3 regions of the Gemmiger qucibialis genome follow, and region 2 is predicted to be linked to each of the others. Evidence: predicted binding sites of a transcription regulator. Region 2 holds the regulator's gene; each other region holds the start of a gene.
The links. Region 2 encodes Rex, which represses fermentation and respiration genes when NADH is low (regulators of the CRP and FNR family bind a similar motif). Its sites were predicted from a motif close to ATTGTTAANNNNTTAACAAT; they were not measured.
Positions count from the first base shown of each region.

Region 1: a site for Rex is predicted at 3,945-3,964, ahead of PG062_RS05755 (butyryl-CoA:acetate CoA-transferase). Genes of this name have one in related genera too.
Region 3: a site for Rex is predicted at 2,469-2,488, ahead of fucO (lactaldehyde reductase). Genes of this name have one in related genera too.

Region 1 is NZ_JAQFEN010000002.1:417,278-427,143, reverse strand. It holds gene PG062_RS05775 (3-hydroxyacyl-CoA dehydrogenase family protein) at 1-814, opposite strand, end outside; gene PG062_RS05770 (enoyl-CoA hydratase-related protein) at 998-1,783, opposite strand; gene PG062_RS05765 (thiolase family protein) at 1,802-3,016, opposite strand; gene coaD (pantetheine-phosphate adenylyltransferase) at 3,117-3,605, opposite strand; gene PG062_RS05755 (butyryl-CoA:acetate CoA-transferase) at 4,175-5,521, shown strand; ZMP/ZTP riboswitch at 5,998-6,088, shown strand; gene PG062_RS05750 (formate--tetrahydrofolate ligase) at 6,142-7,809, shown strand; gene PG062_RS05745 (transporter) at 7,932-8,447, opposite strand; gene PG062_RS05740 (resuscitation-promoting factor) at 8,825-9,866, opposite strand, start outside.
Region 2 is NZ_JAQFEN010000001.1:134,621-144,486, forward strand. It holds gene PG062_RS00660 (methylenetetrahydrofolate reductase) at 1-513, opposite strand, end outside; gene PG062_RS00665 (ComEC/Rec2 family competence protein) at 927-1,946, opposite strand; gene PG062_RS00670 (FtsK/SpoIIIE family DNA translocase) at 1,939-5,265, opposite strand; gene PG062_RS00675 (ClpP family protease) at 5,758-6,489, opposite strand; gene PG062_RS00680 (redox-sensing transcriptional repressor Rex) at 6,748-7,395, shown strand; gene PG062_RS00685 (thymidine kinase) at 7,528-8,142, shown strand; gene PG062_RS00690 (hypothetical protein) at 8,177-8,350, opposite strand; gene PG062_RS00695 (ABC transporter substrate-binding protein) at 8,820-9,866, shown strand, end outside.
Region 3 is NZ_JAQFEN010000002.1:358,699-368,564, forward strand. It holds gene PG062_RS05475 (helix-turn-helix domain-containing protein) at 1-422, shown strand, start outside; gene sdaAA (L-serine ammonia-lyase, iron-sulfur-dependent, subunit alpha) at 599-1,474, opposite strand; gene sdaAB (L-serine ammonia-lyase, iron-sulfur-dependent subunit beta) at 1,477-2,163, opposite strand; gene fucO (lactaldehyde reductase) at 2,560-3,708, shown strand; gene PG062_RS05495 (hypothetical protein) at 3,915-4,364, shown strand; tRNA gene PG062_RS05500 (tRNA-Ser) at 4,711-4,801, opposite strand; tRNA gene PG062_RS05505 (tRNA-Ser) at 4,842-4,932, opposite strand; gene PG062_RS05510 (copper homeostasis protein CutC) at 5,059-5,808, opposite strand; gene PG062_RS05515 (hypothetical protein) at 6,082-6,366, opposite strand; gene PG062_RS05520 (LexA family protein) at 6,686-7,312, shown strand; gene PG062_RS05525 (putative DNA modification/repair radical SAM protein) at 7,483-8,847, shown strand; gene PG062_RS05530 (TIGR03915 family putative DNA repair protein) at 8,826-9,629, shown strand; gene PG062_RS05535 (Lrp/AsnC family transcriptional regulator) at 9,788-9,866, shown strand, end outside.

The sequences.
Region 1 (9,866 bases), on a different contig from region 2:
CGGTCTTGCAGCCCAGGTTGCCGCCGCGAACCATCTTACGGATGAGCGGGCAGGCGCGGTACTTGCTGTCGCCGGTCTCCTTGTACAGAACGTCCATGATGGCCAGGCAGATATCCAGGCCAATGAAGTCACCCAACTCCAGGGGGCCCATCGGATGGTTGGCACCCAACTTCATAGCGGTGTCGATGCCGGCAATGTCAGAAACGCCTTCCATCTTGATGAAAGCAGCTTCGTTGATCATGGGGATCAGGATGCGGTTGACAACAAAGCCAGCAGCCTCGTTGACCTGAACGGGGGTCTTGCCGATCTCAACGCTGATCTTTTTGATGGTCTCAACAGTCTCGGCGGGGGTGTTCACGCCTGCAATAACCTCGATGAGCTTCATACGGTCAGCGGGGTTGAAGAAGTGCATACCAACCAGGGGACGGGTCAGGCCCTTGCCGATCTCAGTGATGGACAGAGAAGAGGTGTTGGAAGCAAAGACGCACTCCGGCTTGCAGATCTTGTCCAGCTCGCCAAAGGTGGTCTGCTTGACCTTCATATCCTCAAAAGCAGCCTCAACGATCAGGTCGCAGTCAGCGCACAGATCTTCTTTCAGGCCAGCGGTGATGGCAGCCATACGGCGGTCAACTTCAGCCTGATCCAGCTTGCCCTTGGCAACCAGCTTTGCATAGCCAGCTGCGATCTTATCCTTGCCTTTATCGGCCCATTCCTGCTTGATATCACACAGGGCAACAGTGAAGCCCTCAGTCTGTGCAAATGCCTTAGCAATACCCTGGCCCATAGTGCCAGCGCCAATAACGCCAACTTTCATAGTTGTGCCTCCTGTTAAAAATAATAATGAATAGAGAAAAAGGAAGAATGAAGGTGTGCCGCAAGCGGCACGATTTTAATAAGGAACTTTGGTGCAGCCACAGCGCCCGCCCTTTTTGAACAGCGCGCAGCGCTGTGATCCACCACCATTATTCATTATTCTTTATTCATTTTTCTTTCAAAATCAGTTGTTGGTAAACACTGCCTTGGGTTTCGGCTTTTCACGGCTCAGGAAGCACTGCATGCCTTCCACCTGGTCGTGGGTTTCGAAGCAATCGCCAAACAGTTTTTCTTCAACCGCAACAGCCTCGTTGATGGGCTTGGAGATGCCCTCGTTGATGGCCTTCTTGCAGTGGCGGACTGCGATGGGAGCATTCTTGGCAATCTTATTTGCCAGCTTCATCACATTCTCCATCAATTCAGCCTGCGGGTAAACAGCGTTGACCAGGCCGATACGCAGGGCTTCGTCTGCCTTGATGTTCAGGGCAGAGTAAACCAGCTGCTTTGCCATGCCCATGCCAACCAGGCGGGCCAGACGCTGGGTGCCGCCGAAGCCAGGGGTGATGCCCAGGCCAACTTCGGGCTGGCCGAAGACGGCGTTATCGGAGCAGATGCGGATATCGCAGCTCATGGCCAGCTCATTGCCGCCGCCAAGGGCAAAGCCGTTGACAGCTGCGATAACGGGCAGCGGGAAGCTTTCGATCTCCAGGAACACATCATTGCCCAGCTTACCGAAGGCCTCGCCTTCTGCCTTGGTCATGGTGGACATGGAGCCGATATCAGCACCGGCAACAAAGCTCTTGTCGCCTGCACCGGTCAGAACAACGCAGCGCACGGTGTTCTGGTCGATGGCTTCAAAAGCGGCCTTCAGGTCAGCCAGAACTTCGGGATTCAGTGCATTCAGGGCTTTGGGACGGTCAATGGTGACGATCGCAACAGCGCCCTGAATTTCAGTCGTAACAAAGGACATTGTCAATTCCTCCGTAAATTACATTTCCACGATGGTGGCGCAGCCCATGCCGCCGCCGATGCACAGGGTAGCCAGGCCCTTGTGTGCGCCGCGATGCTTCATGGCGTACAGCAGAGTGACAAGGATACGAGCGCCGGAAGCGCCAACGGGATGGCCCAGAGCAATGGCGCCGCCGTTGACGTTCAGCTTTGCCTGGTCAAAGTGCAGAGCCTGGCCGACTGCAACAGACTGTGCAGCGAATGCTTCGTTGGCTTCGATGAGGTCCATATCATCAACAGTCAGGCCGGTCTTTGCCATAACCTTCTTGGTTGCGGCGATGGGGCCCAGACCCATGACTTCCGGCTCAACACCAGCCAGTGCACCGGCAACCCAGGTAGCCAGAGGCTCAACACCCAGCTCCTTGGCCTTTTCTTCGCTCATGATAACCAGAGCAGCTGCGCCATCGTTGATGGCGGAGGAGTTTGCAGCGGTAACGATACCATCCTTCTTGAAGCAGGGCTTCAGCTTGCCCAGAACTTCCATGGAGCTCATGCGGGGGCCTTCATCGGTATCAAACACGGTGTCACCCTTCTTGCCCTTGATGACAACGGGAACGATCTCATCCTTGAAAGCGCCATCAGCGATAGCCTTGGCTGCCTTCTCCTGAGAATGGTAAGAGAACTCATCCAGCATCTCACGGGTGATGGGGCTGTAGCCGTACTTCTTCTGGTAGGTTTCGTTGGTGCAGACATTCTCGGCGGTCATGCCCATGTGCATGTTGCAGCCGGTTGCATCCCACAGAGCATCGTTGACCATGGTGTCCACCAGCTCGCTCTTGCCCATGGGGTAGCCCATGCGGTAGCCGTAACGGCCCTTCATCATAGCGAACGGAGCCATATCCATGTTTTCCATACCACCTGCAACAACGATGTCAGCATCGCCTGCTTCGATCATCTGGGCAGCCATGTTCACACAGTTCAGGCCAGAGCCGCAGACAACGTTGACGGTGACAGCGGGGGTCTCGATGGGCAGGCCGGCTTTCAGAGAAGCCTGGCGTGCAACGTTCTGGCCCAGACCAGCCTGGATAACACAGCCCATGTAAACGTGGTCAACCTGCTCCGGCTTGACATTGGCGCGGTTCAGGGCTTCCTTGATGACAATGGAGCCCAGCTCTACAGCAGGAACATTGGCCAGGGTGCCGCCGAACTTGCCGATAGCAGTACGGCATGCGGATGCGATAACGATTTTCTTCATAAGAAACAGCCTCCTAAAAATATGAATCTTATTTAGACGGTTGGGAATCCTTTGTATCTTTACAGGCCTTAGCGACCCGACAAAGCACGTTTTCGGGGGGTCAAACTTTACCCTCACGGATTTTTTTCTTCAGGGCAGCTTCCACATTGGGGGTAACGAACTTGGAAACATCGTGGTTGTAATGGGCAGCCTCCCGCACAATGGTGGAGGAAAGGTAGCTCCATTTCAGGGACGTTGACAGAAACACGGTTTCGATCCCCGGGTAGAGCGCGTGATTGGTGTGCGCCAGCTGGATCTCGTTTTCAAAATCCGTTACGGCGCGCAGCCCCCGCACCATTACGGTGGCGTGCTGCTGTTGGGCAAAGTTGACTGTCAGGCCGTCAAAGCTCATCACCTTGACATTGGGGATATCCTTGCAGCATTCCCGCAGCATCTCTTCCCTTTCCTTCACGGTAAACAACGGGGTTTTGGCGCTGTTGTTTAGCACGGCAACGATCAGGGTATCAAACATGCGGGAACTGCGTTTGATAATATCCAGGTGGCCGCGTGTAACGGGGTCAAAGCTGCCGGGATACATTGCAATGGGCATAATCTTTAGTTCCTCTGCAGTGCCAAAGCTGTTAAAAATCTAACAGTCCTGGACGGAAATAAAAGCACCATGCGCGCCGCGCGTTTAATGGGCGGGCCTTAACCCCCGCCGCAGACCGTACCGCCTGCCTGGTGCTGCAAGTGAACTCCGGCTCCTATTTCAGGGATCCGTTTGGCTCACACTTATAGTTTTACACTTTTGTTAAGCTTTTGTCAATGGCTTATCTGTTAAAAATCCGACAAAAGTTTCTGGGCTGTTTCAGTGGAATGTACAAAATCCACCCGATTTGCACGTTTTGGGGGCAAAAAATGAACTTTATTGGTTGACAAGCGTCAATATAATGTTAAAATAATATCAATGGTTGTGGTGCTGTGCCGCCATTCTTCCGGCGGGGCTCCCCCGCTGCGGGCAGCGCGCCACGCCACCGGGCGGCTGATTTTCAGGCATCCGCACTGTGCGTACCGCCAGAGCAGCGTACCGCCCCATAAACATTATATAAATAGGTAAGCAAATCCGCAAAGATTACATAAGCAGTTTTTGCGGAATGAACAAAGGAGCTGTTTGTAGAAATGGATTTTAACACTGTTTATGCACAGAAACTGACAACGGCCGACCGCGTTGCCGCTTTGGTCAAGGATGACGATTGGGTCGATTACGGCTGGGCCATCGGCACCCCTGTCAGCTTTGACGCTGCTTTGGCCAAGCGCCTGCCGGAGCTGCACGGGATTAAATTCCGCGGCGGCATCCTGTGCCATGTGCCGGAAATTTTCAAGATCGAAAATCAGGCAGAGCACTTCTGCTGGAACAGCTGGCATATGGGCGGCATTGAGCGCAAGGCCGTTGCCGCCGGTTACGCTTACTATTCTCCCCTGCGCTACTCCGAGCTGCCGCGCTACTACCGCGAAAGCCCCGACCCGCTGAACATTGCGGTGTTTGTGGTTGCCCCCATGGATAGCCACGGCTACTTCAACCTCGGCCCCTGCGCCAGCCATCTGGCCGATGCTGCCCGCAAGGCCGACAAGGTGTTTGTGGAAGTGAACAAGAACATGCCGGTCTGCCTGGGCGGCTACGACAACTGCCTGCACATTTCCCAGGTTGACGGCATTATCGAGGGTGACAACCCGCCGATCGACCAGCTGGGCGGCGGCGGTGCCCCCACCGAAGTTGACCAGGCTGTTGCCCGCCTGGTGGTGGACCGCATCCCCAACGGCGCCTGCCTGCAGCTTGGCATCGGCGGCATGCCCAACGCCATCGGCGCCATGATTGCCGAGAGCGACCTGAAAGATTTGGGCGTACATACCGAGATGTATGTGGACTCTTTTGTAGATATGGCAAAGGCTGGCCGCATTACCGGCCGCTGTAAGAACATTGACAACGGCCGCCAGGTCTATGCGTTCGGTGCCGGCACCCAAAAGATGTACGACTACCTGGATAACAATCCGGAGTGTATGTCTGTACCCGTTGATTACACCAACGATGTGCGGGTGATCAGCAGCCTGGATAACTTTATCTCCATCAACAACGCCATTGACGTTGACCTGTATGGCCAGGTGAACGCCGAAAGCAGCGGCACCCGTGCCATTTCCGGTGCAGGCGGCCAGCTGGACTTTGTGCTGGGTGCCTATCTTTCCAAGGGTGGCAAGAGCTTCATCTGCCTGTCCTCCACCTTCTTTAACAAAAAGACCGGCCAAAACGAAAGCCGCATCCGTCCCACGCTGCACCCCGGCAGTGTTGTGACCGATACCCGCGCCAACACCGATTATCTGGTGACCGAGTACGGCGTTGCCCGCCTGAAGGGCCTGACCGCCTGGGAGCGTGCCGAAGCCCTGATCAACATTGCCCACCCAGATTTCCGTGAGCAGCTGATTGCCGACGCCGAAAAGATGGGCCTGTGGCGCAAGAGCAGCAAGCGCTGATCCGTTGTTTTTTATTCTGTTCTTGACGGCCTTGAAGCGGGCAACGTTGGTTGCAAACTTCTTGTCATCATCCCCACGGGTGCGGTTAGTGTTGACAGAACGGGCGGCGGTAACGATAGCAGTAGAAGTGAACGTAAGATACTTCCTTTCTTGCCTTTCGGCGATAAAATATTGACAGAGTGGTAAGCTCTGTGGTACAATACAAAGAAGAGGATGGGGTGCCGCCGCGTGAACAGTGACGCTCCGCTTGCCTAGGAACTAATCGGCTTCTTCCGCTTCCAATTCCCAGCATTCTGTGTCACTAACGAACGCAGAAACACCGGAATTGGCTCGGATATGTACTCTGAATCTGTCCACATTGGCAACCCCCCTTTTTCTGCCGCCTGGGTATAGCACGGGCGGCTTTTTTCTACCCTTTTGTATCCGCCAAAAATTGGCTTGACAAACTGTGTGCCGGTGTGATACAGTAACAATAACGCAGGGCCGCTGACTGACGGAATCTGGTGGGCATGACCACCGGGGAAGCGGGCTATTCCCTGCATTAAGCCGACCGTCTGGGCTGCATACACTGATGTATAGTGTACGCAGCCCTTTATTTTTTGTAAACGGAGGAATGCCACATGCTGAGCGACATTGTAATTGCACAGGCAGCCAAAATGCTGCCCATTGCCAAAGTAGCTGAAAAACTGGGCCTTACGGACGAGGACCTGATTCCTTATGGCCGTTACAAAGCCAAGATCAACCACAAGCTGATCCACAGTGACCGCCCAGACGGCAAGCTGATCCTGATGACCGCCATCAGCCCCACCCCTGCTGGCGAGGGCAAAACCACCACCAGTGTTGGCCTGGCGGACGCCCTGAACGCCATGGGTAAAAAGACGATGCTCTGCCTGCGTGAGCCCTCCCTTGGGCCCGTGTTCGGTGTAAAGGGCGGCGCTGCGGGCGGCGGTTACGCCCAGGTTGTGCCCATGGAAGATATCAACCTGCACTTTACCGGCGATATTCACGCCATTGGCACCGCAAACAACTTGTTGGCTGCCATGATCGACAACTCCATCCAGCAGGGCAACCCGCTGAACATTGACCCCCGCCGCATCGCCTGGAAGCGCTGCATGGACATGAATGACCGCCAGCTGCGCTTTATTGTGGACGGCCTGGGCGGCAAGGTGAACGGCACCCCGCGTGAGGACGGCTTTGACATCACCGTTGCCAGCGAGGTCATGGCGATCTTCTGCCTGGCCACCGACCTGGCCGACCTGAAAGACCGCCTGAGCCGCATTGTGTGTGCTTATACTTACGATGGCCAGCCGGTCACTGCGGGGCAGATCGGCGCAGCAGGCGCTATGGCGGCTTTGCTGAAAGATGCCATTGACCCCAACCTGGTCCAGACGCTGGAAAACAACCCCGCCATCATCCACGGCGGTCCCTTTGCCAACATTGCCCACGGCTGCAACAGCGTGACTGCCACCAAACTGAGCCTGAAGCTGGCCGATTACGTTGTGACTGAAGCAGGCTTTGGTGCCGACCTGGGCGCTGAAAAGTTCCTGGATATCAAGTGCCGCATGGCGGACCTGCACCCCTCTGCGGTGGTTCTGGTTGCCACCGTCCGTGCGCTGAAATCCCACGGCGGCGTTGCCAAGCCGGATTTGAACAAGCCTAGCGTGGAGGCCGTCCGCAAGGGCGCGGCCAACCTGGAGCGCCACATTGACAACATCAAGAACGGCTTTGGCCTGCCCGTCTGCGTTGCCATCAACGCTTTCCCCACCGACACGCCGGAAGAGATGGCCGTAATCGAGGAAGTATGCGCCAAGGCGGGCGTCAAGTGCGCCCTGTCCGAAGTGTTCGCCAAGGGCGGCGAGGGCGGCAAAGCCCTGGCCGAGACCGTTCTTTCCATCATGCCGGAAGCCCCCCAGCCCATCCAGTACACCTACGACCTGGGCGCTTCTCTGCCGGAGAAGATCGAAGCAGTTGCCAAAAAAATCTACCGTGCTGACGGCGTGACCTACACTCCCGCCGCCAAGAAGATGCTGGACGACCTGGCCGCCATGGGCTACGGCGAGCTGCCTGTCTGCATTGCCAAAACGCAGTATTCTTTCAGCGATAACGCCAAGCTGACCGGCGCCCCCACCGGCTTTAAAATGAATGTACGCGAAGTGCGCCTTTCCGCCGGTGCTGGGTTTGTGGTCGTCATCTGCGGCAGCATTATGACGATGCCCGGCCTTCCCAAGCACCCCGCCGCCATGGATATTGATGTGGACGCAGAAGGCCGCATTACCGGGTTGTTCTGATGGCGTTTTATCCCTGAAACAGCTTAAATTTACATAATATGCCAAAAAGCTCCGCAGCAAAGGCAAATGCCCAGCTGCGGAGCTTTTGTTTTGGCTGATTTTTGTTTTTACAGCGCAGTGGCTTATTTTTCGCTCTCCCCTGCCGTATCCTGTTTTTCCATCTCCTCAATATCCGGTGCCTTGCGGCCGCCGGGCATGGTTGCACCAAACGCCGGAACAAACAGGAACTTGCGCACAAAGAAGATGAGCGCAATGGATGCCACGCTGATAAAGTTTTCCACTGCCGATTCATGCCCAACGATCATATGGCGGGCAATGGCATACAGCAGCACTTCCAGCGCACTGCCGGGGCTGTGCTTGGCAAGCATCTTGATGAACTCGATGCCGATGACGATATCCAGCGCGCGCTGCAAAAACAGGCTGATTTCCACTTCATTGGTATCCACCAGCAGGCCGGGCAGCATTTTGATCAGCGGCACCACCGCCAGCATCAACGCCACCACAACCAGCAGCGAAATGCCCACTTCCAGCAGGCCGGCCAACTCGGCCAGCTGGTCACGAAAGATGCGTTTTACACGTTCTTCCCCGTTATGCAGCACCGTGCGGGAAAAATGGGGGTGTTTGTTGTTTGTATTCATGTTTCTACTCCCTTGGGGTGTATCTTAAAAGCTGAAAATACAGCCCGTTTCTCTGTTTTCCGATACACCTGTTTTGCTTGTTGCTTGTATTATAGCAGATAACCGCTGCCGCGTACTGCATAAAATTTTATATCAGGTGTTATGCAAAACGCCCGCCGCACAGCAACGTGCGGCAGGCGCTTTTTTGTCTGCTGTTTATTTTTAGGCAACACCGCACAATTCCCGCCTTGCGGCTTAAGCACCGCTCCGGCAGCTGCGGCACGGCATCTGCGTTGCCAAAATGCTCGATAAGACATCCAGTATTATCTGCGCTTTTGGCTTAGCATCTGCCGCACCTCGCTCGCCGTATCGGCACTTAGAATTATGCGGTATTGCCTTTATAATCCGGGCGTATTATCTGCCTCTAAAATGGCGTCGTTTTCTTCTTTATACTTGGCTGCGGTATCGCTGTCCAGCACATACACATTCACGGCAATCACTGCATTATCAACGCTTTCGGAGTAAGTCTCGTAATACAGGTCAATAAATGCGCTCCCCGTCATCATGGCTGTGCCGGTATCTGCCGCATAAGCATAACCGTACACAAACCGGCCGTCTGCGGAGGTAATATACATCAGGCTGCCATAGGGAATCACATTGGGGTTGACCGCCACCGTACCATAGGTCAGCCGCCGCCCCGAAGATCCTTTTGCCGTCGGCGATGCCGAATACCCGGTGGAACGCTGTGCGGTATAAGTCGCCGCAATGCCCTCGCATGGTTTGCCGTCCACGATCTCGGGGCCCACGAAGGAGCTGACAGGTGCCTGATCGTCATAGTGTTTTATAATGGTGGGCACCATTTCTATCACAGTTTCGCGGTTCGTTTCTGTTGTGTCAGTCAGTTCGCCATCCACATAGGTTTCCCGGTAGCTCACGCTGCACAGGCCGTCGCTGCCCTGCCGGATCAGCTGTTCTTTGCTCTGTTTGCGGTAGAACAGGCTGGTTTCCACATACTGGGTCTCAGTGGGAATCACTTCGTCCTGAGTGTATTCTTCATAGCGCACCCGCTGGATGGTCACCATGGTGTTTTCCTGGGCCGGGGTATCCAGCGCAGGCTCAATCCAGTCATCTGGGCCAAGGGTAATGCCGGCTTCCGCCAGAGCATCTCCCACGGTGCCGCCGGTCACCACAACCTCCTGCACACCGCCGTCCACCGTGACGGGCACGGTGTAAGCGCGCAGGATGTGGATCTGGTCAAGGCCTGCATCCTCGGTAATTTCCAGCTCGTCCTCGGTATCGGGTGCCGCAATGCCGGCTTGCTGCATCAGCGTTTTGATATCATGCGCCGAGGTGATAGCCATGCCCTGTGCACCGTGGGTATCGGTAATTTTAACCACATGCAGCTGGCTGCCGGTGAAGGCCACACAGCCCGCCAGCGCC
Region 2 (9,866 bases):
GGTGGCACCGGCCTCCTGCTTAAAGCGCAGGTTGGCAACATCCTGGGCCAGGGTAGCGGCTTCGGGGTGGCCTTCGGGGTAGCAGGCAGCGTGGATATCAAATTCCGGCTGGGTCTGCCACACAAACTGGGCCAGGTCGCTTGCGTGGGCAAAGTCCGGGCTTTCGGGGCGGGTGGGGGTGCGGTCGCCGCGCAGGGTCAGCACGTTGCGCACACCGGCGGCATTCAGCTGGTCCAGCAGCTGGGCGGCCTTTGCCTTATCGCTGCCCATGCAGATCATGTGGGCCAGCGGCTCTACGTTCAGGTCGTTTTTCAGGAATTCGGCCACTTCCACAGTGGAAACGCCGCCCGTGGAGCCGCCTGCACCGTAAGTAACGCTGATAAAATCCGGGTTAAGGGTGCGCATGGTGCGCAGGGTGTCCTTCATTTTACCAAAGTTGGCGGTCTGCTTCGGGGGGAAGCACTCGATGGAAAACACACAAGGCTTGCGCTTGAACATCTGGGAGATCTGCATAGGATTCATCCTCCTGTATCTTTATTACTTTCCTCTATTTCTACCCAATTAAGGCAATACCGCATAATTCTAAGTGCCGATACGGCGAGCGAGGTGCGGCAGATGCTAAGCCAAAAGCGCAGATAATACTGGATGCTGCAAAGGTGAGCGCCGCCAGTGGCGGAAACAGCGAACCGAAGCAGGGGCAGCGGTCGCAGAGTGCGAGGGGCTTTTGCCCCGAAGCACGATGCGGGTACCGCAACCCGACATTATCGAGCATTTTGGCAACGCAGATGCCGTGCCGCAGCTGCCGGAGCGATGCTTAAGCCGCAAGGCGGGAATTGTGCGGTGTTGCCTTAAAACTTTTGGGGCGTACGGGAACACTTTCCTGCCGACTTACTGGGGTCAGGCACACAGAGTCAGGCTGCCGGGGGTTACGCGGCGGGAGCCAGCTCTTCGTCCGGCTGTTTTGCCGTCTGCACAGTAAAGCTGCCATCCGCCTGGGCGGTCACGGTCACCGTGCCGTACAGGTCGGTGCGGTAAAAGTCAATGCCCTCATCCTGCATTTCCTGGATGACCTCGCGGTGGGGATGGCCGTAATCATTGTTCAGGCCGCAGCTGGCAACCACAAGCTGGGGCTGCACCTGCCACAGCAGTGTTTGGGTGTTGGATGTGGACGACCCATGGTGCCCGGCCTTGAACACGGTGGACCGCAAGCGGAACGGATATTGCTCCGCCAGGGCGGCTTCCTCGTTGCGCTCGGCATCGCCGGTATCCAAAAAGGTAAAGTTCCCGGCTTCAAACCGCAGGCAGAGCGACATATCATTTGTTGCATCGTCACTGCCCGCCGTATCGGCATCCACACCGGGCAGCAGCACGGTCAATGTGCCGGTGCCGATGGTGTACTGCTGGCCGGTATAGGCAGTTTCCACCGGTACGCCGCATTCCTGGGCGGTTTGCAGGGTGCGCTGGGTCTGGCCGGTCACGTCAGTTTCGCTCAGGTCGGGGGTCAGCAGGGTCTGCACATCAAAGTTCTGTAAAACGGCCTGCATGCCGCCCACATGGTCGGCATGGGGGTGGGTCATCACCAACAGGTCCAACTGGCTTACACCATAGCTGCGCAGGTCCTGCACAAGGTTCTGCCGGGCATCCTTGGGGCCTGCATCAATCAGGCAGGCCGCACCGTTCTGCAAAATCAGCACGGCATCCCCCTGCCCCACATCTAGGAACACCACTTCGGTTTTCCCCTCCGGCAGCGGGGCTGTGGTTTCGCTCTGGCTGGGTTCCAGGCCAACCCATTGGTAAATCTGGTCCCAGCTGGGCACAAAACCGTTGCCGCCGTAATTTTCGACCACATACAAGGCAACGGCGATGAGAACAGCGGCCACAATGGTCCACATCTGGGGGCGGCGGTAGGAATGGCGGCAATACCTGCGCCGCCGGTATTTACTCACCCTGGCCCAGCTGGCGTTCCTGCCACTGGGCGCGGGTCAGCAAAACGGCACGGGGCTTGGCGCCCTCATAGGGGCCGATAATCTTTTCCTGTTCCATCTGGTCCATGATGCGGGCCGCACGGGCATAGCCCAGCTTGCAGCGGCGCTGCAAAAGGCTGGTGGATGCCTGCCCGGCTTCGATGACGCATTCCACCGCCTGTTCAAACATGGGGTCGCGGCTGCCGCTGTCATCGTCCGGATCGGAGCTGCTGCCCTTGCCGCCCTTTTCGGCCACGGCACGGCGCTCCATCTCGGCAATCATCTCTTCATCATACTGGGCGCTGGAAGTGGATTTGATAAAGTTCAGCACAGCGCTGATCTCTTCATCCGTCACAAAGGTACCCTGCACACGCACGGGCTTGGAAGCACCGACCGGCAGGAACAGCATATCGCCGTTGCCCAGCAGCTTTTCGGCGCCGCCGCTGTCCAGAATGGTGCGGGAGTCGATCTGGCTTGAAACTGCAAATGCAATACGGCTGGGGATGTTGGCTTTGATCAGGCCGGTGATAACGTCCACGCTGGGGCGCTGGGTTGCCACAATCAGGTGGATACCGGCCGCACGGGCTTTCTGGGCAATGCGGCAGATATAATCTTCCACCTCTTTGCCGGCAACCATCATCAGGTCGGCCAACTCGTCAATGATAATGGCGATATAAGGCAGGTGTTCCAGCACATCGGGGTGCTGCTTGGCCAGCTTGTTATAGCTCTTGATATCGCGCACATTGTTTTCGGCAAACAGCTTATAGCGGCGCTCCATCTCGGCCACACTGGCCCCCAGGGCACCGGCGGCCTTGCGCGGCTCGGTCACAACGGGCATTAACAGGTGGGGAATGCCGTTGTACTCAGCCAGTTCCACCACCTTGGGGTCGATCAGAATCAGTTTGACATCTTCCGGACCGGAGCGGAACAAAAAGCTGATGATGATCGAGTTGACGCAGACGGATTTACCGCTGCCGGTGGAGCCGGCGATCAGCAGGTGGGGCATTTTACACAGGTCCGCCACCTGGGCTGTACCGGCAATATCTTTGCCCAGCGCCATGGTCAGTGGGCTGCGCATGTTGATGTAGTTCTGGGATTCAAACACCCCGCGGATGCTGACGGTAGAGCGGATCTTGTTGGGCACCTCGATACCGACGGCGGGTTTGCCGGGAATGGGGGCTTCGATACGCACACCGGCGGTGGCAAGGTTCAGGGCGATATCATCCGACAGGCTGGTGATACGGCTGACCTTGATGCCTGCCTGGGGCTGCAGCTCATACCGGGTCACGGAAGGGCCGCGGCAGATATCCAGGATATGGGTCTTAACACCAAAGCTGTCCAGCGTGTTCACCAGGATATCGGCGTTTTTCTTCATCTCGGCGGCCGCGCCGCGTTCATCTTCCGGCTTGGCCGCATTGAAAAGGTTCAAAGATGGGTAAGTATACGGCGGGAACTCCTCTTTGGCCTGGGCGGCAAAGGCTGCCGTAGCTTCGCTGCTGGCATCCTCGTCCGCTTCGCGGGCTACGCCGGCGGGTGCGGTGGCTGCCGGGGCGGCAGGGGCTTTCGCCATTGCTTTGGCCACGCTGGGCGGGCTGGAAATGGGAGCCGAAGCCGAATTGCCCATGCTGGAAGATACCCGCAGCCGGTTGGGGCTGCCGGGGCGGCGTTCATCCGTTACGCTGTATACTTTAGGCGCAGCGGCGGCAGGCTGGGCCGTGGGCTGCGGTGCCGGGGCCTGCACGCTGACCCGCCCGGTGAGCAGATCCGATACCGGAATTCCGGCGTTCCAGGCAGCCTTGGCTGCATCGAAACCGCCCTGGTCAAAGCTGCCGCCCAATGTGGGGATGGCTGTAACAGGGGCAGGCGCTGGCTGGGTGGGTTCCGGCACCAGCGGTGTTTCAAAATTATCCGCGCTTTCGCTGCTGCCAACGTCATCCGGTTCCGGCAATTCCTCTACCGGCTCCAGCGGGGTGGAAAAATCTTCCACCGAGGCAGCAGGTGCGTTATCATCCGGTTCCGGGGTCAGCGGGGTTTCAAAACTTTCCGCTTCATCCTCATCGGGCAGGCCCACATCGGCACCGGCCACGGGGGTATCCCGCCCGGTCACGGCGCGCTGGATCAGGTCATTCAGGCTGTCTTCCTCCACCGGGGCTTCCTCAGCCTGCTGGGCTTCCGGTTCCAGGTGCAGCTCAAAGCTTTCTTCCTGCGGCTGGGGCTGGGGTTCCGGCTGGGGCGCGGGGTACTTGCGATGATTCAACTGCTCCAGCGGGTCAAGGCCAAAGGTGCCGCCGGGGCCGATCTCAATTTTCTGCAGCGGGTCATGCTGCACGGCGTTCTGCAAAGCGCGCTGGGAAGCATCCGGCCCCAGGTCCACATCAAAGTCCGAACGCTGGGCGGGCGGGGCAAAGCTTTGGGTGTGCTGCACGCCTTGGGGCGCAGCCTGGGCACGCTGCATATCGGGGTATGTTGCGGTGCCGGGCTGCGTATACGCCTGCTGGGGCTGGGCCGCCGGCTGGCCGGCCTGCGCCGCGGCGGCTGCCTGGTCGGCAGGGTTTGCCTGGGCCGCATTGCGGCGGGCGGCTTCCTCCTGTTCCAGATAGGGGGCCACATCAAAGGGGCGGCGGGTGCCAGACTGCGGCGTGGCCGGAGACTCGCCGGCCATGGGCGGCAGGCTGCCGGTCAGGTTTTCAAGGGATTCTTCCTCCGCTTCATGGCCAAACAGCTGGGTATCATAAGCGGTTTCTTCCTCCGCACGGGCGGCGCGGCGGGCTTTGAACTCCTGAATATAATAGCTGATGAACTGCACCACATCCACCGGGGTAACGGCAAAAAACACCATCAGCCCCATCAGGATGACAATAATCATGACGATATTGGCACCGGGACGGCCACAGACGGCCAGCAGCGATGCGCCGATGGGCACGCCCAGCACACCGCCGGTCCAGAACTTGCGCTGCCCCCAGGCAAACAGCATCTTGACGGTCTGCCAGGGGGTATCCCCTACCTTAAAATCCGAGAAGATGACCGCCGTACCGGCCAGCAGTACCGCCAGCAGCACCACCTTGCCAATGAAAGTGCCCACATGGTAACCGGATGCCAGCAGATAGGCCAGATACAGCAAAAACGGGCCGACAAAATATGTAACCACGCCAAAGGTGCCAAACAGCCAGCTGCGTAGAACATTCCAGAAGCTCTGCCCCGGCACCAGCACCAGCGCAATGGCCAGAATGCCAAGCCCGGCCAGCACCACGCTGCGGATCAGGTTTTGCTGCTGGGCGCGGCGCTGTTCCAGCCTGGACATCCGCTTTTTGCTGCCGGAGGCCGAACTGTTGTGTCTGGCCCCGGAGCTGCTGCTTTTACTGCTTTTGCTGCCGGAGGCGCGGTATGTGTTTTTACTGTTTTTTCCGTTTTTGGCGGAACTTGAACGTGCCATGCTCTCCCTACCTCTTTACTATAATATGCGTATATTCAGGCTGCCCTGTTCAGCGGGCAGCCATTGTTGATTTGCTTTGGCGCGGCGGGCCCTGCCCCCGTTTTGAACGAAAGTTTGTTTGCCTTTTATCTGGCAGCGGGCGGCCATTAAACAGCATCCGGCGACCCCGCATAAAGAGACTTTCCGCGCAGTGATTTTATCTGCCATCCGCCACGGCAGCTGTGCCGTGCTGTTTTGGGCAGGGGCATACTACCCCTTATAGCATAAGGTATATTGTAGCATGAAAACGCCCGCTTGTAAAACCCCTTTCTCTTTCTATTTTCATCAAAGCCTTTCCGCCCACTGGCGGGCAGCGCCCCCTCAATATCCGGTTTTCCCGGCGTCGATTTCGGCATACAGGTAGCGCAGCGCATCGCCCAGGTTGCCGATGGCGTCGATCAGCCCCTCTTCCACAGCCTGTTCCCCGCCCAGCACGGTGCCCATATCCATCACCAGCTCCCCGGTATTGTGCATCAGCTGGGTAAAGCGCCTGGCGCTGATGCCGGAATGCCCCGCCACAAAGCTGACGATGCGCTCCTGCATCTGCTCAAAATAGCGCAGGGTCTGGGGCACCCCCAGCACCATGCCGGAGTGGCGCACCGGATGCACCGTCATGGTGGCGGTGGGCACAATAAAGCTTTTGCGGGCCGAAACCGCCAGCGGGATACCGATGGAATGCCCGCCGCCCAGCACCAGCGTTGCGCTGGGCTTGCTGATGCCGGAGATCAGCTCCGCCAAAGCGAGCCCGGCTTCCACATCGCCGCCCACGGTATTCAGGATGACCAGCAGCCCCTCAATGGCGGGGTCCTCCTCAATATCCACCAGCTGGGGGATCACATGCTCATACTTGGTGCTTTTCTGGTTATCAGGAGCCAGGCTGTGGCCCTCAATGGTGCCGATCACCGTCAGGCAATAAATGGCATGGCGGCCCTTGGTGGCGGGCACAATGCCGCTGTCCGTGATCAGGTCATGTTCCAGCCGCATGCGCTCCACATCCTTGGCATCCTTGGCAGCATGGGGGGCGGGCTGTTGTTTTGGGGTACGGTTTGGCATGGCGGGGGTCCTTTCCTTCCGACAGAATCGGTGCGCCGGGCAGTGCAAAACCCGGCTATACCCTGACAGTATGCCCCGCTGGTACGCTTTTTTATGCACAGAGGGGCGCGACTGAGCAAAAAAAGCGCGGAAAAACTTAGATAAAAAATTGACAATCGGCACAAGATTGATTATACTTTTACTAGAATTTACATCGGAATTACACAAGAGGCAGGGTGTTCCCTTTACCCCTGCCCGGAGAACGGGAGATTAGTCTTTATGTCATCAACAATGCAAAACAAAGCATCGTTGCCCGTGATCAAGCGGCTGCCCAAATATTACCGCTACTTGAGCAACCTGCAGGCAGATGGGCGTGATAAAATTTCTTCCAGCGAGCTGGCCCGCATGATGGGCACCACCGCCAGCCAGGTGCGGCAGGATTTCAACTGTTTTGGCGGTTTTGGCCAGCAGGGCATCGGCTACAAGGTGGATGTGCTGCTTACCGAGATTGGTAAACTGCTGTTTGGCAACGGCGAGCTGCTGCCTACCGTGCTGATCGGCGCCGGCCGCCTGGGCACGGCGGTCTCCAGCTTTATCAGCCGCGATACCAACGGCTACAAGCTGATTGCCGCGTTTGATATCAACCCCGCCCTGGAGGGCAAGGAGATCAGCGGCGTAACCATCCGCCCACTGTCCGAGCTGGAAAGCTTCTGTGCGGCGCACAAGCCGGTGGTCGCCGTGCTGTGCGTGCCGCGCCAGAGCGCCATGGACCTTTCGGACGAGCTGGTTCGGCTGGGTATTCAGGGCTTCTGGAACTTCAGCCACTATGATCTTTCGGTCGTTTATCCGCAGGTCACAGTGGAAAACGTCCATTTGGGCGACAGCCTGATGAGCCTTGGCTACCGGCTGCGCAGCCATGATGAATAAAAGCCGGGCACACAGCACATGACTGTTTCCGGCGGGGTGTACCCCAGCGCCTGCCCCGGCATGGGTGCAGGATCCTGTGGTACACCCCGATTTTCATGCTGTTTTTCACTTTATTTTAATAAGGAGCCAAACATGGCAAAGCTATATTACCGTTACGGCGCAATGAACAGCGGCAAAACCACGGCGCTTTTGCAGGTTGCTTTCAATTATAACGAACGCGGCATGCGGGTGCTGATTCTGAAAGCCAGCGTGGACACCAAAGGCGGCGATCACATTGTTTCCCGCCTGGGGGTCAGCCACAAGGTGGATGTGCTGGTCAGCCCGGACATGGACATCCTGGATATCGTCCGGGCCGATACCGCCGCCCATGGCAGCGCCCCTGCCTGTGTGCTGTGTGACGAAAGCCAGTTCTTTACCCCGGCGCAGGCCGAGCAGCTGTTTTTGGTCACGGTGGACCTGAACATTCCAGTCATCTGCTATGGGCTGCGGGCGGACTTTATGAACCGCGGCTTCCCCGGTTCCACCCGCCTTCTGGAGCTGGCCCATACCATCGAGGAGATGAAAACCATCTGCGCCTGCGGCCGCAAAGCCACCTGCAACGGCCGCAAGGTGAACGGCGAGTTCGTGTTTGAGGGCGCCCAGGTTGCGATTGACACAGTGGACGCTGTAGAGTATCAGAGCCTTTGCCCCCAGTGCTGGTACCGGGAATACCGCGCTTTCCTGAAACGCCACCCCGCGCACCAGTGATCCATTCTTTTATTTCAATCTGTGTTCCGCCCTTTTAATAAGTAAAAAATGGCACAAAAGCCGCTGCCCAGCCTTGCAGCACCGCTTTTGTGCCATTTTTGTTTCCAACACTTTGCGGCGCAATTTTCAGAGCACCAAAAGGCTGCATATACAAGATATGTTTTATGTGCAGCAATTTCCATTCCATTTTTCGCACATATTTTGCCATCGCGAATATTTTTTAGCATACTGTATTTCTTCCCATTGCAAATTTTGCACGAATGCGCAAAAGAAGTGCGTTTGCGTACATTTTTTGCGTTACCGAATTTGTGCGTTTGTTTTCTGTGATTCATTCAGCATTTTACACGTTTTCCCCTATAATTTCGTTGTAACCGTTTGTAACATATACAAATACGCACAAATTGCCTCAATTTATGCAAGATTTTCCGTAATTTTCGTTAGATGCGGGGTTAAGCTGTTTCAGTATTATGCACAAATTGTTTTGTCTTAGTTCGTATGTTTTGACATAGGTTGATTTTTTGCCCATTTAATTAAAGCAATATTTGTTTGTTTTTATAATTTGCACACCATTTTGGATATTTTTTTGATGTTCACAATTTGTTATTATAACAGCGTTGAATGAAGCGGTCAGTTGTCAGGCCGCTCGTTATAGGAACATTTTTAGGAGGACTAAAACAATGAAAAAGGCAATCGCCCTTGCAATGGCCAGCGTTATGGCTGCTGGCCTGCTGGCAGGCTGCGGCGGCTCCGCTGCCAACAGCACCGCAGCTTCTTCCGAGGCCGCTTCTTCTGAAGCCGCTTCCACCTCTACCGAGGCTGCTACCGAGGCTCACACCGTCAACACCACCGATCCCATCACCCTGACCATCAGCTGGTGGGGCGGCGATGCCCGCCAGGCTGCATACGAGGCTGCCTGCAAGGCATTCACTGAAAAATACCCCAACATCACCGTTGAGTGCACTTACGGCCCGTGGAACGGCTGGGAGGAAGCTCAATCCACTGCCCTGGCTGCCGGCACCGCTGCCGACGTGATGCAGGTCAACTGGAACTGGCTGTTCCAGTACTCCGGCAAGGGTCAGAGCTTCGTTAACCTGAACGATTACTCCGATGTGCTGGATCTGACCCAGTTCCCCTCTAGCGCTCTGGATGCCTGCACTGTGGCTAATTCCCTGCAGGCTGTTCCCGTCGCTATGGCCGGCCGTATTTACTACTGGAACATGGCAACCTTCAAGAAGGCTGGCCTGGACCACTACCCCACTACTGAGCAGGAGCTGCTGGACGCCGCCAAGACCTTCCAGGAAAAGCTGGGCGATGACTACTATCCGCTGGCTGCCGGCCCGCTGGACCGCATGATCATGATGACCTTCTACCTGGAAAGCAAGTACGGCGAGCCCTGGGTTACCGACAGCACCCTGAACTACACCGTTGAGCAGCTGCAGGAAGGTTTGGAATGGATCCAGAGCCTGGAAGATAACCACGTGATGCCCGACCTGAAGACCATGAACGCCGCCGGCGATAAGACCATCACCGATGGTCAGGCCTGGATCACCGGCAAGTACGCCGGCATCTTCACCTGGGACTCCAGCGCACTGAGTGCAAGCCAGAACCTGCCCGACGACGCTGAGTACGTTGTTGGCGACGAAATCAAGTGGGGCGAGGCTGCCAACGGCGGTTTTGCCAAGGTTTCCATGGGTATGGCTATTACCCAGAGCTGCGAGCATCCT
Region 3 (9,866 bases), on a different contig from region 2:
CCACCTATGATAAATTGAACCTGACCGGCACCGTGCTGTGCATTCTGTCCGCTATTCCGCTGTTTGTGGCCATGATGGTGAACAGCGGAATCGTGATGAATGCGGCGGTTTGTATTCTGCTGGTGTTGGTTGCCTGCGGCGTTTTTGCCTTTGTGCTGGGCGGGACCTATTACGGCGCAACGGAAAAGCTGCTGGAAGAAGGGGACTACACCCGCCACAGCAAAGCCACCCGTGAGCTGCGTACCGCCATCAGCGTGGTGTACTGGCTGGTGGTCACGGCGGCATTCCTGCTGTACACCTTTGGCCCCAAGGGCAACGGCCAGCCCCAATACAGCTGGTTCATCTGGGCCATCGGCGGCATTCTGTATGCGGCCCTAGTGCTGGTGGTGAAAATGGCGCTGAGAAAGCAAAATAATAAATAATAATGAATAAAGAATAATGTTGGTGGACCGCCGTGCGGTGGCACGGCTCAAAAAATAGGGCGCTACTTTCCTACAGCAAATTGCCAATGAAGGAAAGTAACGCCTTATTTTAATGTGCGCGCGTGGCGCGCACACCGCCATTATTCTTTATTATTTATTCATTCTGATGCTGCGCATCAGCCCTGCATCTGCACAATATCCCGGATCGCCTTTCCCGTCGGGGTGCCGGCAAGGCCGCCGATGCCGGTTTCGCGCAGGTCATTGCTCATGGCAGCGCCAACTTCGGCCATCGCGTCGATCACCTCGTCCGCGGGGATATGCCCTACCACGCCGGCCAGCGCCATGTCCGCGCAGGAGACTGCGTTCATGGCCCCGATCACATTGCGCTTGATGCAGGGAATTTCCACCAGCCCGGCCACGGGGTCACACACAAGGCCCTCCAGGTTGGTCAGCGCCATGGCAAAGGCTTCGGCGCATTGTTCGGCGGTGCCGCCGCGCAGCTCCACCAGGGCGGCGGCTGCCATGGCGCTGGCAGCGCCGACCTCGGCCTGGCAGCCGCCCTCGGCGCCGGCCAGCGTGGCGCGCGCGGCCACAACCTGCCCAAACCCGGCGGAGACATACAGCGCGCGGCAGATGGCTTCCTCGTTATAGTTGCCGCTGCGCCACAAGGGCAGCAGCACCGCGGGCAGAACGCCGCAGCTGCCCGCCGTGGGCGCGGCGACAATTCGTTTCATGCAGGCGTTGCATTCGGCGGTTTTCAGGGCTTCGGCCATCACCTGGGCTAGATAGCCGCCAGTCAACAGCTGGCCGCGGGCTTCGGCTTCGGCCACTTTGGCAGCATCGCCGCCCGCAAAGCCGCTGGCGGAACGATCCGCGCCACAGTAGTTATCGCTGGTTTGCACCATCACCTGCCACAGGTGGTGCATTTCGGCCAGGGACTGGGGGCGGGTCAGCCCGCTTTCCAGCAGGTCGCTCTGCAAAATAACGTCCCACAGGGGCTGGTTGTTCTGGCGGCTGACGTTCAGCATTGCTTTAACGGAAGAATATGCCATAATCACGCGCCCTCCTTTGTTTCGGTCTGCTGCGCAAGGTTCAGACCGGTCACTTTCACAATGCCCTGCATGCCGCGCAGTTCGGCAATTAAGGCGTCCGGCAGGGGCTGGTCACATTCCAGCACCATTACGGCATAGCCCCCGGCGGTGGAACGGTACAGCTGCATGGTGGCAATGTTGATACCCCGCTGCGCCAATGCGGTGGTCACTTCGGCCACATGGCCGGGGGTATCCTGATTGTGAACGATCAGGGTGTTGTGGTCGCCGCCAAAGTTGGTGGTAATGCCGTCGATCTGGCAGATGTTGATGCGCCCGCCGCCGATGGAAGCACCCATTACTTCCAGCTTGCGGCCGCTCACCCCTTCCAGCCGCAGCAGGGCGGTGTTGGGGTGGGCACCGCGCAGCACCACGGTGCCGATGGTATAATCCAGCCCGGCCTGCTGCGCCAGGGAAAAGCTGTCCGGGATGCGTTCATCGTCTGGCAGCATGCCCAGCAGCCCGGCCACCAGCGCACGGTCGGTACCGTGGCCGCGGCCTGTGGCGGCAAAGCTGCCATGCAGCAGGATCTCGGCGGTTTTTGGGGCTTCGCCCAACAGGTTGCGCGCTGTAAGCCCAATGCGCACCGCGCCAGCCGTGTGGCTGCTGGAAGGGCCTGTCATCACGGGGCCCAGCACATCAAATAAGCGCATGACGTTATCCCTCCTAGAGTGTACCTGAAAAGTCGAAAATCTGGCTTATTTCTTTGCTTTCAGATACACCTTATAAAAAACCGGGCTGCGCGCCGCGGCTTTGGCCTGATAGTTAAAAAGGCACGGCCAAAAAACAGGTCGCGCCTCATTGCAAAAACAGTATAGCATATCGCGCAGGTGTTTGCAAGTGGGGGACAGCACGGAAGAAATGCCCAAAAACTTTAGAAACTTTTGGGTGGCTTAACAGCAAAGTGGAATTTTCACAATAAAGCGGATACAAAAGCCCAAAGACGGCAGGGTAAAACGATGTTATAATTATAACAAAGGCATGGAACGGGCTGCGTACAGCGCGTGCCCAAGAGCAAACCATGCACAGAAAACGGAGGTAATACCATTATGGCTGACCGCATTGTTTTGAATACTATCTCTTACCATGGCCATGGTGCAATCGAGAACATTGTTCCCGAACTGACCGCCCGCGGCTATAAAAAGGCTTTTGTCTGCTCTGACCCCGACCTGATCAAGTTCGGCGTTACCGGCAAGATCACTGCCCTGCTGGATGCAGCCAGCTTCCCCTATGCTGTTTACAGCGAAATCAAGCCCAACCCCACCATCCAGAACGTGCAGGACGGCGTTGCTGCTTTCAAGGCAGCTGAGGCGGACTGCATCGTGACCATTGGCGGCGGATCTTCCATGGATACTGCAAAGGCCATCGGCATCATCATCAACAACCCCGAATTTGCGGATGTCCGCAGCCTGGAAGGCGTTGCCCCCACCAAAAAGCACGCTGTGTTTACCATTGCCGTACCCACCACCGCCGGTACCGCTGCCGAAGTTACCATCAATTATGTCATCACCGATGTAGAGAAGAAGCGCAAGTTCGTCTGCGTGGATACCAACGATATTCCTGAAATCGCTGTGGTTGACCCCGATATGATGTCCAGCATGCCCAAGGGCCTGACCGCCGCCACCGGTATGGACGCACTGACACATGCCATTGAAGGCTACATCACCAAGGGCCATTGCACCATCTCTGATATGTTCCACCTGGAAGCCATCAAGCTGATCTCCGAGAACCTGCGCGGCGCTGTGCAGAACACCCCGGAAGGGCGCGAAGGCATGGCTCTGGGTCAGTACATTGCCGGCATGGGTTTCTCCAATGTTGGCCTGGGCATTGTCCACAGCATGGCACACGGTTTGTCTGCTCTGTACGACACCCCGCATGGCGTTGCCTGCGCCATCATCCTGCCCACCGGCCTGGAATACAACAAGAGTGTTGCAGGCGAGCGTTACCGCGCAGTCGGCAAGGCTATGGGCGTGACCGGCATTGACGAGATGAATGATGCCGAAGCCGCTGATGCAACCATCGCAGCCGTCAAGCAGCTGAGCGCCGATGTTGGCATCCCCGCAAACCTGCATGGCATCCTGAAGGAAGAGGACATCCAGTTCCTGGCAGAGTCCGCTTTTGCCGATGCCTGCTGCCCCGGCAACCCGCGTGATACCAGCGTTGAGGAGATCAAGGAACTGTACAAGGGCCTGCTGTGATCTTTCGATGAACTGAATCCATAATTACCGCCCCGCATGCTGTCCACTGCTGCATGCGGGGTGGTTTTTCGTGGCAGAAATATTGAGGGATGCTGCGATTTTAATGTTTCATTGACGAAAACAGCGTGACATGCTATAGTATAGCTAACCAAACAAGAACAAAATACATGCAGTGGCCAAACAACAAATGAAAGGCAGGGAAGATCGTGAGCCAATTTTGGAACCAGCTGAAAGACCGGGTGCAGGCAAGGGGAGCGCAGGCCAACAGCACCATTGGCATTATTGGCGGAGCAGATGGCCCAACGGCGGTATTTGTCAGCACGAAGCCCGACAGCTGGCTGGGCACCCTGCTGGGGCTTCTGCCGTGGGGGACGGGAATAATTTCCGCGGGCCTGCTGCTGGGCTGGTGCCATAAAGATAAAAAGCGCCTGCTGCTGCCGATGATCCTTTCTACCGTTGGCTGCGCCGTTGGGGCGGAGCAGGCTGCTGTTCAAGCAGCGGCAGTGTGGCAGGCGGCCAGGCATATGCCGGAGATCCCCATGCCCGGTGCCATGCTGCGCACAGCGGCAGCCAACGCGTTCAGCACCGGGCTGTGGTTCAGCGCGGCCACGCTGGTATGGTCTCTGGCGGTGCTGTTCCGCCGCCGCGCATCCTGAACTGCATCCTTGTGCCGCACCGTATAATAAAAGCCGGAGTATACCCGCAAAACGCTTGTGGAAACACTCCGGCTATTTTTTGAAAAAGAAGTTAGTTACAACTAACAAATGCAACGGTTTTAACGGGGCTGCTCATCCCCCTTTGCGGGGACAAGCCTTGGGGCGGCCTGTTTGTTTTTGTGTGCGGGATACCATGAACATCAACCTGTGTTTGTAGAAATAGACGATATTTTCGACTTTTCAGATACACCCTAGATAGGGGTATTATTGAGGTAAATGGTGGGGTAGAGGTGCGTTTAGATAAACCAAAAACCCGCATATCTTACGCAGATACGCGGGTTTTTGTTGGCGGAGTAAGAGAGATTTGAACTCTCGCGGCCCTTTCGGACCCTACGCCCTTAGCAGGGGCGCCTCTTCGACCTCTTGAGTATTACTCCACAAGTCAAAGTGATAAACTATTCACTTTTTCACACAAAATGGCGGAGAGGATGGGATTCGAACCCATGGTCCGCTCGCGCGAATCGCTGGTTTTCAAGACCAGTTCCTTAAACCACTCGGACACCTCTCCACAGTGGCCACCACCAAGGTGCGATAGTTATATTACCATAAGCCATGCAGAATGTCAAGCATGAAAATGAAAAAACAGCAAAAGAAATTGCAAAAATTAAAAAGAAAAAGAGAAAATACAATAAAATCACGCCAAATCGTCCAACACTTGGCGCGCGGCACGCACGGACGCTGTATCCGTCTGCTGGATATGCCACTCGTCCAAACCGGGCAGCCCCATGGGAACGCCCTCGCGGCGGAACACCATCCGGCTTTCCAGTTCCACTTTCCCACTCATGTGGTAAGCCCTTGCGCCCGGCAGGGCAGCCGAAAGCTGCCGGATCACCCCAGCGTTTACCCCGGCACCGATCAGTACTTCCGGACCATTGGTGCGGTCACGCTCTGCCAACAGGCTGCACAGAACGTCAACACCCTGCACACAGCTGGCGGCGGCACCACTGGTCAGCACGGTATCAATTCCAAGGGCGGCGGCGTCGCGGTAGGTTTGCAATGGGTCGGCAGATACATCAATGGCGCGGTGTAGGGTGAGCCCAGCACCATTGGCGGCCTTTGCCAGCCGTGCGGTTGCGGTGCAATCCAGCGTGCCGTCCGGGTTCAGGCAGCCAATCACAAAACCGTTAGCCCCGGCACTGTGCAGCTCGGTGATCTGCACGCACATCATCTCAATCTCTTCCGGCATATATAGAAAGTCCCCTGCACGCGGGCGTATCAGGCAGCGCACGGCAACATCGCTTTCGTGTCGGATCTGACGCAGCAGCTCGGTATAAGGGGTCAGCCCACCGGCCAGCAGTGCACTGCACAGTTCCAGACGGTCCGCCCCGCCAGCAATGGCAGCGCGCGCCGATGCAAGGCTATCCACACAAACTTCCAGCAGCATAATGACCCTCCAAAACGATTTTTCTTACTTAAGGCAATACCGCATAATTCTAAGTGCCGATACGGCAGGCGAGGTGCGGCAGATGCTAAGCCAAAAGCGCAGATAATACTGGATGTCTTATCGAGCATTTTGGCAACGCAGATGCCGTGCCGCAGCTGCCGGAGCGGTGCTTAAGCCGCAAGGCGGGAATTATGCGGTATTGCCTTAATATAAGAGTAACACATTCCGGACGGGGTTACAATGCCTTTGCGCTACCAAAGAGCGCCGACAAATTTAAGCGGCATGCCCACCGCGCATAACGCGCAGGGGTGGGGTGCTGCTTTGTGGGTGTGGCTGCGGGGCAATGGTTACGCTCCGCTTTTGCGTATTGGTATTGCGCAGGGCAATGCGTACCCCAGCAACTGCGTTAAAGGTGAAGCACAGCACGGCCCCAATGGCGAGGGCTGGCAGTAGGGAAAGCTGACCTTCTGCCACGGCGCAGACGACCATCAGCCCGCCAAAACCGATGGAATACAAAAGGACATTGCAGATAAGCTCGGTAAGTAGATTCATTTTCATAATTATGACCTCCGGGATCGTGCCGCAAATTAAAAAACAGTTGCGAAAAATGCAATAAAAGTACAACGATAAATGCATAAGAACAACTTGAGGTTGTTTTATGAATCTAGAATAGTACAACTAGCGGTTGTTGTCAAGGGGCGCAAAACAACTTTTTCTAGAATATTTTTTCACGGAATCTCTTTACAAATACTACCTTGGGTTGTATAATGAAACCATAAAACTTGGCGAATGCCGCGGCTTGGGCTGGTGCATGGGTGCATCGCTTGACTGCTGCTTTATGTACAGCGCGGCAACCACAGTGAAAGTAGGAAAAACCATGTTTTCAGAACGACTGAGAGAAGCCCGTAAGGCGAAACATTATAGCCAGGCAGAAGTTTCGCGCCTGCTAGGCGTTACCCAACAGGCTGTTGGCAAGTGGGAGACTGGGCGCTCCACCCCGGACCCACAGACAGTTGCCCGGCTGGCAGAAATTTTAGATACTACCGCAGACATGCTGCTTGGCCTGCAAAGCAACGCAGACGCGCACGGCGCCGTTGGGCAGCGTGCGTTCAGCCAGTATACCCAGTGCCCAATTCCTGTTGTGGGGACGGTGCGCGCAGGGTACGATGCCCTTGCTTTTGAGGAAGATTACGGTACAGAATACGCCAGCGTAAAGGACCCGCAGAATTATTTCTATCTTGTGGTTAAAGGCGACAGTATGGAACCGCGCATTTCGGATGGCGATCTGGCCCTTATTCACCGCCAGAATACGCTGGATAACGGTGACCTTGGCGTTATGGTGTATGGTGATGGCAACGGTACCCTGAAAAAATACATCCAGCGCGGCAACGCTGTTGTGCTGCATCCTTTCAACCCGGATTATGAGGATTTGATCATCCGCGGGGAAGAATTGGACCATTTGTACATTGCCGGTAAGGTTGTGGAGACCAAAGCCAAGTGGTAAAAAACCGCAGCGCGTTCCCGCGGTAATGCGGATGAGGCCAGCAGATAACTGAATAAAATTTTTCCTACACGCCGTCTGCAAAACAATGCTTATGCGGCGGCGTGTATTTCTTATACCATTTTTTAGGGCACGTTATAAAACCGTGCTGGCTAGTAAGAGGAGAACGAACCATGCAGCTGGAAGATAAACTTGCGATTTTGGCGGATAGCGCCAAGTATGATGTGGCATGTACTTCCAGCGGTGTGGACCGCGCCGGGGTACACGGCAAGCTGGGGTGCAGCGTGGCGGCGGGCATCTGCCACAGCTTTACGCCGGATGGGCGGTGTATTTCGCTGCTGAAAGTGCTGTATTCCAACGCCTGCTGTTATGATTGCGGTTATTGTGTCAACCGCCGCTCCAACGATGTACCCCGTGCGACCTTTACCCCGCGGGAGCTTGCAGAACTGACAATCGGCTTTTATAAGCGTAATTACATTGAAGGGCTTTTCCTTTCCAGTGCGGTCATCGGTACGCCGGATTATACGATGGAACGCATGATCGAGGCGCTGCGCATTCTGCGGCAAGAATATCATTTCAACGGCTATATCCACGCCAAAACCATCCCCGGCGCGGACGCGGAATTGGTGCGGCGTATCGGTCTTTTGGCGGACCGGCTTTCGGTCAATATTGAACTGCCCAGCGAAGCCAGCCTTTCCTTGCTGGCTCCCGATAAAAAGAAGCAGGCAATTTTGAAGCCGATGGGCCAGATCGCTGTACAGAGTGCGCAGAGCAAAAAGGAGCTGGTGCTGTACCGCCACGCCCCGGCGTTTGCACCGGCAGGGCAGAGCACCCAGATGATTATTGGAGCGACGCCGGAAAGCGACCGCCACATTATGGGATTGGCGGAATCTTTATATAAAAAATACTCGCTCAAGCGCGTGTTCTTTTCGGCGTATCTTCCGGTTAACAGTGATTCCCGCCTGCCTGCGCTGGATGTGCGCCCGCCGCTTTTGCGGGAACACCGGCTGTACCAGGCGGACTGGCTTTTGCGGTACTATGATTTTTCGGCTTGGGAACTGCTGACAGAGGAAGAGCCGAACTTTGACCCTTATCTGGACCCCAAATGTACCTGGGCAGTGCGCCACCCGGAATTTTTCCCCGTGGAGATCAACACTGCGCCCAAGGCGGCCCTGCTGCGTATTCCGGGTATCGGGCCCAAAAGTGCATTGCGGATTTTGTCCGCCCGCCGCCAGCAGCACCTTGGAATGGCGGAACTCAAGCGGATGGGGGTTGTGCTGAAACGTGCCCAGTACTTTATTACCTGCAACGGCCGCGCCGCAGCCCACGGAACCCGGCAGGAAATCGCCGCGGCGCTGCTGGACCCCAAGGCATTTGCCGTGGGTACGCAGCAGCTTTCGCTGGATGACTTTACCCCGAAGGTTTTGCCGGATGCAGCGCCCGCTGTGCAGAAACTGGCCGCGGCGGGGATGCCCGCCCGCCAGGCAGCCTATGAGGTAAAACAGGAGGCTTTGCAATGTCTTACCCGGCGCATGTGACCGACACGGTGTACCGCTATGATGGAACCTTCCAGGGCTTTTTGTGCTGCATTTTTGAAAGCTATTCCCGCAAAGAGATCCCTGCCGCCGTCTGCGCACCTGACCGCGGGCAGATCAGCTTTTATGATTCGTGCGAGATCGTAACAGACCCTGCCCGCGCCCAGCGCGTTGCAAGAGGATTGGAGCGGCTCGGACCGACGGTAAAGGAACGCATAACAACAGGATTTTTATCGGATGACCCGGAACATGAACTGATCCTGCTGCGCTTTGCGCGTATCTGCTTTGAAAAAGGCCCCGCTGCCGCGCGTGCAACAGGGGACCCGGATATCTGTGCGGCGTTTGACCTAGAACGGGCGGTCAATAATGAAGCCTGCAAGTATATTGAGTTCATCCGCTTTGAACAGCGTGGTATGATGCTTGGCACGGTGATCCACCCCAAAAACAGGATTCTGCCGCTGCTGCGCGGGCACTTTTGCAGTCGGTTACCGGATGAAGACTTTATGATTTTTGATGCGACCCACGGCATCGCCATGCTGCGCAGGGACCGCAAAGTGCAGTATATGGTCATGGAGCATTATGATAAAAACACCGGGCAGGAGGAACTGGACTGGCAAAAGCTGTGGAAACGCTTTTTTGATGCCGTTACCATTGAACAGCGCCGCAATGAACGTTGCCAGATGTCCCACGCTCCCAAGCGCTATTGGAAAGATATGTGCGAAATGGCGCTGCTGGGCCGGGGAACCGCTGGTAAGGCGGAGCAAAATGCGGAAGCAGCCCGATAAAAACAGCAGCTTTACCCCCTGTGCAGACATAAAAATTTGTGGTATACTAATATCTATATATTATTTGTATGCGTGTGTAAGATCACGGGCCGGAAGCAGGCAGGAAATTTGCCCTGCGGCAGACGGTAAAACAGAAAAGATAGGGGAGTTTCTGCATGATGGAAGAATTGCTGCATATTCTTGAAAAAAATGCCCGCCTGCCGGTGGAAGATATCGCCGCTATGATGGGCAAAACGC